DNA from 3 places in the Nocardiopsis sp. NPDC058789 genome. Region 2 is predicted to be linked to each of the others. Evidence: predicted binding sites of a transcription regulator. Region 2 holds the regulator's gene; each other region holds the start of a gene.
What was found. Region 2 encodes HrcA, which represses chaperone genes, less so after heat shock. Its sites were predicted from a motif close to TTGGCACTCTCNNNNNGAGAGTGCCAA; they were not measured.
Positions count from the first base shown of each region.

Region 1: the regulator HrcA is predicted to act here: its motif matches at 1,867-1,893, upstream of groES (co-chaperone GroES).
Region 3: the regulator HrcA is predicted to act here: its motif matches at 2,092-2,118, upstream of ACFW3L_RS22410 (FmdB family zinc ribbon protein).

Region 1 covers NZ_JBHYOW010000012.1:17,780-21,973, forward strand. The annotation lists gene ACFW3L_RS18665 (hypothetical protein) at 1-140, opposite strand, end outside; gene ACFW3L_RS18670 (SAM-dependent methyltransferase) at 523-1,794, opposite strand; gene groES (co-chaperone GroES) at 2,020-2,328, shown strand; gene groL (chaperonin GroEL) at 2,432-4,036, shown strand.
Region 2 covers NZ_JBHYOW010000004.1:4,339-8,532, forward strand. The annotation lists gene dnaJ (molecular chaperone DnaJ) at 1-1,031, opposite strand, end outside; gene hrcA (heat-inducible transcriptional repressor HrcA) at 1,036-2,049, opposite strand; gene ACFW3L_RS06180 (DUF3097 domain-containing protein) at 2,228-3,061, shown strand; gene ACFW3L_RS06185 (hypothetical protein) at 3,207-4,194, opposite strand, start outside.
Region 3 covers NZ_JBHYOW010000017.1:32,066-36,259, forward strand. The annotation lists gene glp (gephyrin-like molybdotransferase Glp) at 1-19, opposite strand, end outside; gene galU (UTP--glucose-1-phosphate uridylyltransferase GalU) at 130-1,068, opposite strand; gene ACFW3L_RS22405 (5-formyltetrahydrofolate cyclo-ligase) at 1,218-1,862, shown strand; gene ACFW3L_RS22410 (FmdB family zinc ribbon protein) at 2,137-2,517, shown strand; gene ACFW3L_RS22415 (SAF domain-containing protein) at 2,669-3,325, shown strand; gene ACFW3L_RS22420 (MscL family protein) at 3,406-3,813, shown strand; gene ACFW3L_RS22425 (D-alanyl-D-alanine carboxypeptidase family protein) at 3,919-4,194, opposite strand, start outside.

The DNA of each region.
Region 1 (4,194 bases), on a different contig from region 2:
CGCATCTCCTCGCTGACGGCACCCTGGGACTTCTGCTCGGAGACGTGCTCCTGGGCGGCCTGGGAGAGCAGGTCACGCATCCGGTCGGAGACTCCGGCCTGGCCTCCAGCGTTGAGGAAGTTGTGATTGGTCTGTTCCACCGAGGTGCTCCTTATGGTTCTGGCGCTCCCGCCCACTTCGCCGCACGGTGGTCGCGCGGACGGGTTCTCGATGGTCCCCGGGCGGTCGATGCACCGCGCCGACCGCGCCCCAATGTGACCGAAGTGTGACTGTGTGTATACAAGGGGGGCGTGGGTCCGGTGCCGACCGAACCGCTGAACGGATCACACGAGCACGGCCTTCCGGAGAACCCATGAGAAGGGAAAGAAATCTGCGGCGCCAGTTTAACGACACAGTCCCACGAGACCCCAGGGGTCCGCGAAAGATATGGGTGCGGGAGATAACGATATGGTCTGCGCGGCCGGTTCCGAATGTGGCCCCGGTCGCACTCGAACGCGGGCCGAGGCGGTGCTTCCGGAGGTCCTATCCCGCTTCGGTTTCACGGCACAGCAGGTAGAACGGTTTCTCGCCGATTCGCGTGAGGACGACCGTCACCGATTCCGGTCCCGAGGCGCGCAGATCACGTCGGAGTTTCTCGGTGTCCACCGCCGAACCGCGTTTCTTGATCGTTACCGTTCCGGCCTTGTGCGCACGCACCGAGGAGCGCACGCGTTTCAGTGAGAACGGCGCGAACTCCAGCACCTCCAGCACCCGCCACAGGGGTGAGCGCTCGGGCCGGTCCGAGGTGAAGTAGGCGATCCGCTCGTCCAGCAGCGCGCCGTCCACCCGTGCCGCCGCCTCCGCCACGAGGTGGGAGCGGACCACGGCCGGGTCCGGGTCGTACAGGTAGCGCCGGGCGGGCGCGACCGGCGCCGGGCCCAGGCCCGTCTCCTCGTCCAGGTGCGCCACCGCGCCCTCTCTCGCCAACAGGCCCGCGCGCTCGTGCAGCACCGTCGCGCGCCGTCGTGGCCCGTCCGGGCCGAAGCCCAGCCCGCCGAACCACAGAGCGGTCTCCTTCAGCTCCCCGTCCACCGAGATCCACTCGGCTGACGCGGCGGGGGAGAGGACCTCGTGCGGAATCCCCGGGGCGGCCTTCAGGCACGCGGCCTCCGCACCCTCCGCGAGTCGGGTGGCCACGTCCCACGGTGGCGAGTAGGCGGCCGGGTCGAACACCCGGCCCCGCCCTCCGCGCCGGGCCGGGTCGCAGAACAGCAGGGGGTGGTCACCCACCGCGACCCCGTTCACGTCACCCTCCCGGACCCGGGCGTGCGCGGACAGCCCCAACGCCTCGATGTTGGCCCGGGCCACCGCCACGGTCAGGGGGTCGGCGTCCACGCCCTCCACCGGCACGCCGCGCCCGGCCAGGGCCAGGAGGTCGGCGCCGATCCCGCAGCACAGGTCGCCCGCGACGGCGCCCCCGGCCACCGAGGCGGGCAGGTGCCCGGCGGTGCGCTCGGCGCGGTACTCGGCCACGCTCCGGCGGGTGGACTGCTCCAGGCCGTTCGGGGTGAAGAACATGCGCGCGGCGTTCTGCCCGAACTTGGCCCGGCCGCGCTCCCGCAGGCCCACCTGGGTCATCACGGCGTTGACCAGTTCGGAAACCGGGAGGTCGGGGGCGAGCGCGGCGACCCGTGGGTCGGCGCGCAGCCGCGACGCGGTGGCCAGGGGGTCGCTGGCCGTGGCGGCGGGGTCCACCCCGGCGAGGACCTCCCGTCCCGCGTCGGTGAGCAGCGCCGAGAACGCGGGGACGCGCATGGAACCTCCTGCTGTGGGCACGACGGTGGGGCGGGCCCGCCCGTCGGTCCGGGCCCCCGCCACATTTCCATTCTGGCACTCTCGGGGGTAGAGTGCTAAACGCGACGAGGCCGGTCTGGCACCCGCGACGACAGGCCGCCGCGGTCGCCCCTTTTACGTGGTCGGTTCGTGCTCACGCATGGCCGACGTCAGATACACCGAGACTTTGAAGGGGGAGGTCACACCGTGTCGACCGCCACCAAGACCGTGCTGAAGCCGCTCGAGGACCGCGTCGTGGTCAGGACCCTGGAGGCTGAGCAGACCACCGCCTCCGGTCTGGTCATCCCGGACACCGCCAAGGAGAAGCCCCAGGAGGGCGAGATCCTGGCCGTGGGTCCCGGTCGCCTTGACGACAACGGCAAGCGCGTCGCCCTCGACGTGAACGTCGGCGACGTCGTCCTCTACAGCAAGTACGGCGGCACCGAGGTCAAGTACGACGGCCAGGAGTACCTGGTTCTCTCCGCCCGCGACCTCCTCGCGGTCGTCGAGAAGTAGCTCTCGGCGCAGAGCCTTCGAACATCCCGCACCGGTCGGCCCTGAAGCCGGGCGGGGCGGGATGTTCTCTTTCGACCCGAACCGTTAGAGGAAGTACTCACACATGCCGAAGATCCTGGAGTTCGAGGACGACGCCCGCCGCGCCCTCGAGCGGGGCGTGGACCGCCTCGCCAACGCCGTCAAGGTGACGCTCGGCCCGCGCGGCCGCAACGTCGTCATCGACAAGAAGTTCGGTGCCCCCACCATCACGAACGACGGCGTGACCGTCGCGCGTGAGATCGAGCTGGACGAGCCCTACGAGAACCTGGGCGCCCAGCTGGTCAAGGAGGTCGCCACCAAGACCAACGACGCCGCCGGTGACGGCACCACGACCGCCACCGTTCTGGCTCAGGCGCTGGTCCGCGAGGGCCTGCGCAGCGTCGCCGCCGGTGCCTCCCCGATGTCCCTCAAGAAGGGCATCGACGCCGCGGCCGTCCGGGTCTCCGAGATCCTGCTCGAGCGCGCCGTGCCGATCAAGGAGCGCGCCGACATCGCCTACGTGGCGACCAACTCCGCTCAGGACGCCCAGATCGGCGACCTCATCGCCGAGGCCTTCGACAAGGTCGGCAAGGACGGCGTCATCACGGTGGAGGAGTCCCCGACCTTCGGTCTGGAGCTCGACTTCACCGAGGGCCTCCAGTTCGACAAGGGCTACATCTCGCCCTACTTCGTCACCGACGGAGACCGTCAGGAGGCCGTCCTCGAGGACGCGCAGATCCTGATCAGCCAGGGCAAGATCGGCAACCTGAACGAGCTGCTCCCGCTGCTGGAGCAGGTCGTGCAGAGCAAAAAGCCGCTGCTGATCATCGCTGAGGACGTCGAGGGCGACGCCCTGGGCGCCCTGGTGCTCAACCGCATGCGCGGCACCCTCAACGTCGCCGCGGTCAAGGCGCCCGGCTTCGGCGAGCGCCGCAAGGCCATGCTCCAGGACATCGCCGTGCTCACCGGCGGCCAGGTCATCTCCGAGGAGGTCGGCCTGACCCTGGAGAACGCGGACCTGTCCGTGCTGGGCTCGGCCCGCCGCATCACCATCACCAAGGACACCACCACCGTCGTCGACGGTGGCGGCGAGCAGTCCGAGGTGGAGGACCGCGTTCGCCAGATCCGCAAGGAGATCGAGGCGAGCGACTCCGACTGGGACCGCGAGAAGCTCCAGGAGCGCCTGGCCAAGCTCGCGGGCGGCGTGTCCGTGCTGAGCGTCGGCGCGGCCACCGAGGTCGAGCTCAAGGAGAAGAAGCACCGTCTCGAGGACGCCATCTCGGCGACTCGCGCGGCCATCGAGGAGGGCATCGTCGCCGGTGGCGGCGCCTCCCTGGTGCACGCCTCCACCGCTCTGGACGACCTCGGCCTGACCGGCGACGAGGCCACGGGTGCGGCGATCGTCCGCCGCGCGCTGGTCGAGCCCGCCCGGTGGATCGCGGAGAACGCGGGCGCCGAGGGCTACGTGGTCACCCACCGCGTCTCCGAGATGGAGGTCGGTCACGGCTACAACGCCGCCACCGGCACCTACGGCGACCTGACCGCCGAGGGCATCCTCGACCCGGTCAAGGTCTCCCGCTCGGCCGTCCAGAACGCCGCTTCCATCGCTGGCATGCTGCTGACCACCGAGGTGCTGGTCGCGGACAAGCCCGAGGAGGACGCGGACGACGGTCACGGCCACGCCCACTAGGGACGTCGGTCGGTGTCCGTGAGGGCCCGGTCCGGGGGTGGGGCGCGCCGTCGTCCCACCCCCGCCCACTACCACGAGAGACCCGTTTCACACCCGCGACTACGTACCGTTTTCGGGCTATTTTCCCAAAATGTGACCATTCTGTAGTTGCTGATTGG
Region 2 (4,194 bases):
GCCTCCTGCTCCTCGTCCAGCTTGCCCGGGGTCTCCACGTCCACACGGATGCGCAGGTCTCCCCGGCCGCCCCCGTCGAGGTGCGTGACACCCTTGCCCGGCAGGGTGATGACGTGGCCCGAGTTGGTGCCCGGACGCAGGTCGATGTTCTCGGTGCCGTCGAGGGTGTCGAACGCGCACGAGGCGCCCAGCGCCGCCGCCGTCATGGGGACGGTGATGGTGCAGTGCAGGTCGTCGCCGCGACGCTCGAAGGTCGGGTGGGGCTTCTGGACGATCTCCAGGATGATGTCGCCGCGCGGTCCGCCGTTGGGGCCGACCTCACCCTCACCCGCGAGCTGGATGCGGGTGCCGTCGTCGACACCGGCGGGGATCTTGACGGTGCGGGTGACCTTCTCCCGGACCCGGCCCTCGCCCGCGCAGTCGCCGCAGGGGTTGGTGATGACCGAACCCTGGCCGGAGCACTGCGGGCAGGGACGCGAGGTCATGACCTGCCCGAGGAAGGAGCGCGTGACCTGGGAGACCTCGCCCTGGCCGTGGCACATGTCGCAGGTGGTCCGGTGCGAACCGGCCGCGGTGCCCTCGCCCTGGCACGTCTCGCACAGGATCGCGGTCGGGAAGGTGATCTCCCGACTGACCCCGAACGCGGTCTCGACGAGGTCGAGCTCGATGCGGATCTTGATGCTGCGCCCGCGCCGGACCCGTTCCCGGGGGCCGCGCCCGCCGGGCTGTCCACCGCCGAAGAAGGCGTTCATGATGTCGTCGAAGGCGAACCCGCCCGCGTTGCCGAAACCTCCGGCACCGCCGCCGCCACCTGGGGCGAAGGGGTCCTGGCCCATGTCGAACATCCGACGCTTGTTCTCGTCGGAGAGGACCTCGTAGGCCTGGGTCACTTCCTTGAAGCGCTCCTGGGTGGCGGGGTCCGGGTTGATGTCCGGGTGGAGCTCGCGCGCGAGCCGCCGGTACGCCTTCTTGATCTCGTCCTTGGACGCGTCGCGACGCACCCCGAGAACCTGGTAATAGTCTCTGGCCACTGAGTTACTGTCCTGCCAAAATCTGTCCGACATACCGGGCCACCGCACGGACGGCGCCCATCGTCCCTGGGTAGTCCATACGGGTGGGGCCCACCACTCCGATCTTGGCCAGCGACTGGTTTCCCACGCCGTAGTCAGCCGACACGATGGAAGTGGATCGAAGGCCCTCGTGGAAGTTCTCCGCGCCGATGCGCACCGTGAGCATGGAGGGGTCCTTGGCCTCACCGAGGAGTCGTATGAGGACCATGTTCTCCTCCAGCGCCTCGAGCACCTCGCGCAGGCTGGCCGCGAAGTCGACCGCGGCCAGGTTGGCGGTGCCCGCCAGAACGATCTTCTCCTCGTGTCTCTCCACGAGGCTCTCCAGCAGGACGGAGAGGACCGCGACCGCGACGGGCCGGTCCTCCGGTGCGACCTGGGCGGGCAGGTCCTCCACCGCGTCCGGCACGTCACCGAGGTGTCTGCCCGCGATGGCGCGGTTGAGCATGGTGCGCAGGTCGTCCACCACGGTCTCACTGACCGATCCCAGCCCGTCGATGACGCGCTGTTCGACCCGTCCGGTGTCGGTGATGACGACCATCATGATGCGCTGACCGCCGAGCGGCACCAGTTCCACGTGCTGCACCGACGAGCGGGTCAGCGACGGGTACTGGACGATCGCGACCTGCCGGGTGAGCTGCGCGAGCAGACGCACCGTGCGGGCGACGATCTCGTCGAGGTCCACGGCACCACCGAGGAAGGACTCGATAGCGCGCCGTTCGGCCGCCGAGAGCGGCTTGACGGAGGAGAGCCGGTCCACGAAGAGCCGGTACCCCTTGTCGGTGGGCACCCGTCCCGCACTGGTGTGGGGTTGGGCGATGTAGCCGTCCTCCTCGAGGGCGACCATGTCGTTGCGAATGGTCGCCGGGGAGACACCAAGGGGGTGACGGTCCGCCAACGCCCGCGAACCCACGGGTTCGTTGGTGTTGACGAAGTCCTCGACGACCGCACGCAGGACCGCGAGCTTGCGCTCATCCAGCAACTCGCCACCTCCTGGCACTCCAAGGTCCTCAGTGCTAATTCTATGCCCGGCCGCAAACCGGCACGGCTACCCGCACGCGGTAACACGGAGACGGGGGGTGCTTCTTCCCTGACCGAGCCGCGACGTGCGCCACCCGCCAACGGGATTACCGAGTGTGTCACCAGTAGACTGCACCACCGTGGTTACCAAGGGAACCGGCCGTTACGGCCGCGACGTTCTGGCGGGAGACTGGCGACGACCGAGGAAGGGCGCGGTACGCGAGATACCCCTCAGTCGTGACCTGGTCGTGGAGGACGCCGACGAGACCTTCTGCGGCGCGGTGGTGTCCTGGGACAAGGCCGCCGTGACCCTGGAGGACCGGGACGGGCGCCGCAGGGTGTTCGAGCTGGGCCCGGCCGCCTTCCTCGTGGACGGTGCGCCGGTGACGCTGGTGCGTCCGGCGGCGGAGCCCAGGGGGCCGCTGCGCAGCGCCTCGGGATCGATCGCGGTGACCGACGCGCGGGCGCGCACGGCTCGGGAGAGCCGGATCTACGTGGAGGGCGCGCACGACGCCGAGCTGGTGGAGAAGGTCTGGGGCCACGACCTGCGCGTGGAGGGAGTGGCCGTCGAGTTCCTTGAGGGAGTCGACGACCTTCCCGCCGTGGTGGCGGAGTTCGCGCCGGGACCGGGGCGCCGTCTGGGGGTCCTGGTGGACCACCTGGTGCCGGGGTCCAAGGAGAGCCGGATCGCGGAGCGCGTCCGGGGCGCGGACGTCCTCGTGGTCGGCCATCCCTATGTGGACGTGTGGCAGGCGGTGCGCCCGGGCGCGGTGGGAATCGGGGCCTGGCCCGAGATCCCCCGGGGTCAGCCCTGGAAGGAGGGCGTGGTGGACGCCCTGGGGTGGCGGATGGAGACGGGTGAGGCCTGGCGTCGCATCCTCGGCTCGGTCCGTGGCTACGGGGACCTGGAACCCTCCCTGCTGGGGCGGGTGGAGGAGCTCATCGACTTCGTCACGGGCCCGCACGCTCCGTAACACTAGGATTGTCGCGATCACATGGTCTGATGGGACCCTCGGAACGTCGTTCCCCGTCTCCCTCAGGCCTCCCGGCCTCCGGCCCTCCGCGGTCGTCGGTACGGCCCGACTCGTTCGGGCACAGCAAGCGCCCCCAACAGCGGAGTCAAGGAAGAGCATGAGCGAGACCCCGTCCAGCCGTCCGTCGCCGGACGACGCGCAGGGACAGCAGCAGCCGCAGGACCCCGACCAGCAGAGCGGCGCGCGGCCCGCCGGGGAGCCGTCGACCGGCGGTCAGCCGCGGGTGCGCCCCGACGCCGAGACGCTGCGGATGAGCGGGGCGCAGCCCGGGTGGAGGCCGTCCGCGGAGCCCGCCCCGCAGCAGCAGGCCGGCGGAGACCAGCCCGCCGGGGAACAGGGCGCGGCGCAGACGCCTCCGTCGCCCGGATGGGGCCCGCCCGGGGTCCAGGCGGCTCCGCCCGCCCACTCCCAGCAGGCCCAGGCGTACGGCCAGCCCCAGGTCCAGGCACCGCAGCCCTCGGAGCAGCCGGGATGGGGGCAGCCGCACCAGCCGCACCAGACCCACACCCAGGCTCAGCAGCCCGGAGGGGTTACGCCCCACGACCAGGGACAGGTCCAGCCGGGTTGGCAGCAGGCCACCGGCGGCCAACCGCAGATCCATCCCCACGGGGCCCAGCAGGGCAGCGGCGCCCAGCCCGGGTGGGGGCAGCCGCAGGCCCAGGACCCGCAGGTCAGCGGAGCTCAGCCCGCGTGGGGACCACCGCACCAGCAGGCGCCGGCCCCGTACCCCCAGGCCCAGCCCGGCTGGGAACAGGCGACCGGCGGGCAACCCCAAACCCAGCAGGTCAACGGGGCCCAGGCCGGATGGGGACAACCACAGGCCCAACCCGCCCACCCGCAGGAGCCCCACCTCCAGCCCGGCTGGGAACAGGCGACCGGCGGGCAGCCGCAGGCCCAGCAAACCAGCGGAGCTCAGCCCGCGTGGGGGCAGCCGCAGGCCCAGCAAGCCCACCCCCAGCAGCCCCAGGCGTACGGCCAGCCCCCGCAGGCGCAGCAGCCCGGGTGGGGCCAGGCCCACGAGCAGGGGTCGGCGCAGGTGGGTTGGCAGCAGCACACCGGCGGGCAGCCGCAGG
Region 3 (4,194 bases), on a different contig from region 2:
GCTGTTCGACGCTCTTCATGAGGTCCTTCCGGGTCGTGGACGCGCTGGGGGCCTCCCCCGTCACGGGAGGAGGCTCCGGACCCATTGTGACCATGACCGGAGCCGACGTCCCGGACCCGGCCTCCCGGGTCAGCCCCGGAGGCGTTCCTGGCGGTCCAGGAACTCCCGCAGCCAGGGCAGGAGCTCGTCCGCCAGATCCGGGCGGCGGCAGGCGAACTCCACCACGGTGCGGATGTACTCGGCCTTGTTCCCCGTGTCGTAGCGGTTCCCTCGCAGGAGCACGCCGTGGACGCCGCCGCCCTGGTCGGGGCTGGTCCGGGCCAGTTCCTTGAGGGCGTCCGTCAGCTGGATCTCGCCGCCGCGTCCGGGCGCGGTGTCGTGCAGGACGGGGAAGACGGCCGGGTCGCACACGTAGCGGCCGATGATCGCCCAACGGCTCGGCGCCTGCTCGGGGGAGGGCTTCTCGACGAGGTCGGTGACGGTGACGACGTCGGCCTCGTCCGTGGGCTCCACCGCCGCGCAGCCGTAGAGGGAGACCTGTTCGGGCTCCACCTCCATGAGCGCGACGACGCTGCCACCGTGGGTCCGCCGCACCTCGATCATGCGGCGGAGCAGGTCGGCGGACTCGATGATGTCGTCGCCGAGGAGCACCGCGAAGGGGCTGTCCCCCACGTGGGCCTCAGCGCACAGCACGGCGTGGCCCAGGCCCCGGGGCTCGCCCTGGCGGACGTAGTGGACCTGCGCGAGGTCGCTGGACTCGCGGACCGAGTTGAGCTTCTCCTTCTCGCCCTTGGCGGCCAGCGCCTCCTCCAGCTCGTAGGCGCGGTCGAAGTGGTCCTCGATGGAGCGTTTGCTGCGCCCGGTGATCATGAGGACGTCGCTGAGCCCGGCTTCGACGGCCTCTTCCACGACGTACTGGATCGCGGGTTTGTCCACGATCGGCAGCATCTCCTTGGGAGTGGCCTTGGTGGCGGGCAGGAAACGGGTGCCCAGCCCCGCCGCGGGGACGACCGCCTTGGTCACGGCGGCGTCGGTGCGGGGTCGCTTCTGGTCGGTGTCGGCGCTCATGAACGGCACTTTAGGACAGACAACCGCCAGCACGTGGACCGATGGCTTCCCGTGGCCGAGAAGTCCCCGTCGTTTCGGGCGAAGTCGTGGTAACCGCAACCGAGTGTTCACCCCTCGGGGAGGCGGGGGCCGGGTGCCACACTGGGCTCATGGGTGCCACGAACGAACACGACCGCGACGCCAAGCGCGCGCTCCGCGCCCGGCTGCTCTCCGCTCGGCGGGAGAGGGACGCGGCGGAGCGCTCCCGCGTGGGTTCCGCCGTCCGCGACACCCTCATGCAGCTGCCGTGGCTCGCCATGGGCGGGACCGTCGCCTGCTACTACTCCGTGGGCGGCGAGCCCGGCACCCGTGGCCTGGTCAACGCGCTGTGGAAGCGCGGCACGTACGTGCTGCTGCCGATCTTCCTGCCCGACGGGACGCTCGACTGGGCGGCCTACGACGGCCCCGACGGGCTCGCGTCGGCCGGGCACGGTCTGGTGGAGCCGACCGGGCACCGCTACGGACCGGAGGTGCTGGCCCGCGCCGACGCGGTGATCTGCCCGGCCGTGGCGGTGGACCGCCGTGGCACGAGGATGGGTCGCGGGGCGGGCTGCTACGACCGCGCGCTTCCGCTCAGGGGCCCGCACACGCCCGCGATCGCCGTGGTCCACGACGAGGAGTTCGTGGACGAGTTGCCCGCCGAGGCGCACGACCGGCCGGTGGACGCGGTCGTGACCCCGGGCGGCGGACTCCACGTGTTCGACCCGGACTCGGCGGTCTGGCCCGGAGGCGCCCCGGACGGCCGCCCTGGGTGAGGCCCGTGGGGCGGGGGAAGCGGAGCGAGGGGGCGGGTCGGGGGCGGGGACGCGGAGCCGAGGGGATTAAGCCGCCGGAGCGGAGCGTTATGGCTGGCGGTCGTGTCCCGGACCCGCCCCGGTACGCGCGTTCCCCCCGGCCCTCGGCCCGGTGCCGCCCGACCCACGGGACGCTCCGCGCCGCAGCGGTGAGGGGTTGTCGCGGCCGTGGTCGGCGAACGCGTACTATTTAGCAGTCGACGGGTGTGAGTGCCAGCAAGGAGGACCCGGAACAGTGCCTACGTACCAGTACGCGTGCACCGAGTGTGACGCCCAGATGGAGGTCGTGCAGAGCTTCAGCGACGACTCGCTGACGGTCTGCCCCGAGTGCGAGGGTCGCCTGCGCAAGGTGTACTCCGCGGTCGGCATCGTCTTCAAGGGCTCGGGCTTCTACCGCACCGACAGCGGTAAGTCCACCACGAACAGCTCCGCCCTGACCGGTTCCAACACCGACGGCGGCTCCGAGGGCAAGAGCGAGAAGTCCACCGACTCCGCCAAGCCCTCCTCCGACTCCGGTGGCACCGGCACCCCCGCCGCCGCCACCGCCAGCACGGGCGGCGGCGACAAGTCGAGCAGCAAGAGCACCAGCGGCAGCACCGCCGCGACCAGCAGCTGAGCCACCGCACCGTTGACCGTGGCCGCGCCGCCGAGGCCCCTCGGCGGCGCTTTCGTCGTCTCCGGGGTTCCCGGACCCGGCGGGATCCGAGCGCGAATCCGCCCTGTGGACAACCCTCCGGGGCCACCTCCCCCGGCCTAGCGTTGGAGGCATGAGCCACCCCCCGCCCCCGTTCCGGCACCGGCGCGGCCCGCTCCGCCTCCTCGACCGTCACCGCCGCGCCGTCGCCTCGGTCCTGACCGCCCTGGCCGTGGTCTGCGCGGTCCTCGTCCTGCGTCCCCCGCCCCAGCCCGAGGCGGAGGTGCTCGTGGCGGCGAGGGACCTCGACCCGACCGCACCGCTCTCCGGGGACGACCTCGCCCCCGTGGTCGTGGCCCAGCGCTCCGTCCCGGACGGGGCCCTCTCGCCCGGGGACCCCACGGCCGGGCTCACGTTGAACGCTCCGGTGCGCCGGGGCGAGGTGCTGACCGACGCCCGGCTGAGCGACCCTCCGGCGGCTCGCTACGGCGCGGACATGGTCGCGGTGCCGGTGCGGGTCGCCGACGCAGGGGTGGTCGGCCTGCTCTCCCCCGGCAGCCGGGTGGACGTACTGGCGGCCACGGGCGCCGACGAGTTCGGCGGGCCGCCGTCCGGGGCCGGACCGGCCGTCGAGGTGGTCGGGGACCGGCCGGTGCTGGCGGTTCCGGCGGAGGAGGGTCCGAGCGGGGAGGTGGGATCGCTGGTCGTCATCGCTGCGACCAGCGAGGAAGCCAGAACCCTGGCAGGGCACGCGATCTCCTCGCGACTGTCTGTCACGATTCGCGGTTGACCGATGACCAGGGGTGGTGAAAGCTATCCCGGGCGCCCCACCGGGCGCATCCACCACTCACGAACACGTAGGGCAGTTCCATGGAAGGCTTCAAGAAGTTCCTGCTCCAGGGAAACCTGGTGCAGCTGGCGGTCGCGGTCGTCATCGGCTCCGTCTTCGCCGGTCTCATCTCGGCGTTCACCGAGGGGTTCATCACCCCGCTCCTGGGGATCTTCGGCGGTATCCCCACCTTCTCCGACCTCTACTTCGAGATCAACGGGAGCAGATTCCTGTACGGGTCCTTCGTGGACGCCCTGGTCTCCTTCCTGATCACCGCCGCGGTCCTGTACTTCTTCGTGGTCCTGCCCATGGGCAAGCTGATGGAGAAGTTCATCAAGGCCGAGGAGGCCACCACCCGCGAGTGCCCGCACTGCTTCTCGGATATCAACAAGAAGGCCAGCAAGTGCGCCCACTGCACCAGCGAGGTCACCCCGGAGATCGTTTCGTAGGGCGCTCAGGGGCTCGCACGGCCCCCGCCGCGACACACGTGAGGGCGGCCCCGCGGGGCCGCCCTCCGGATCGCCTGACGGGCCGGTCCGAAACCAGCGCGCGCCCTAGCCCTCGTACTCCCAGTGCCAGGGTTCGAAGGGGCTGGACTTCGCCCAGGCGGGGTGGATCCAGTTGTACTTGGCCCCGTTGGTCTCCATCCAGTTCCACCGTTCCGAACGGAAGTTCTGGATGCCGCACCCGAGGTCGATCGCCTGCCCCAGACCGTGGTTACTGGTGCCGGGCACGGCGGCGAAGCCGGGCGGCTCCTGCGCGTAGACGCGGTGCTGGTTCGGCAGGTCGCGGTAGGCGCTGGTGATGCACATGTTCTCGCCGAACTCCTC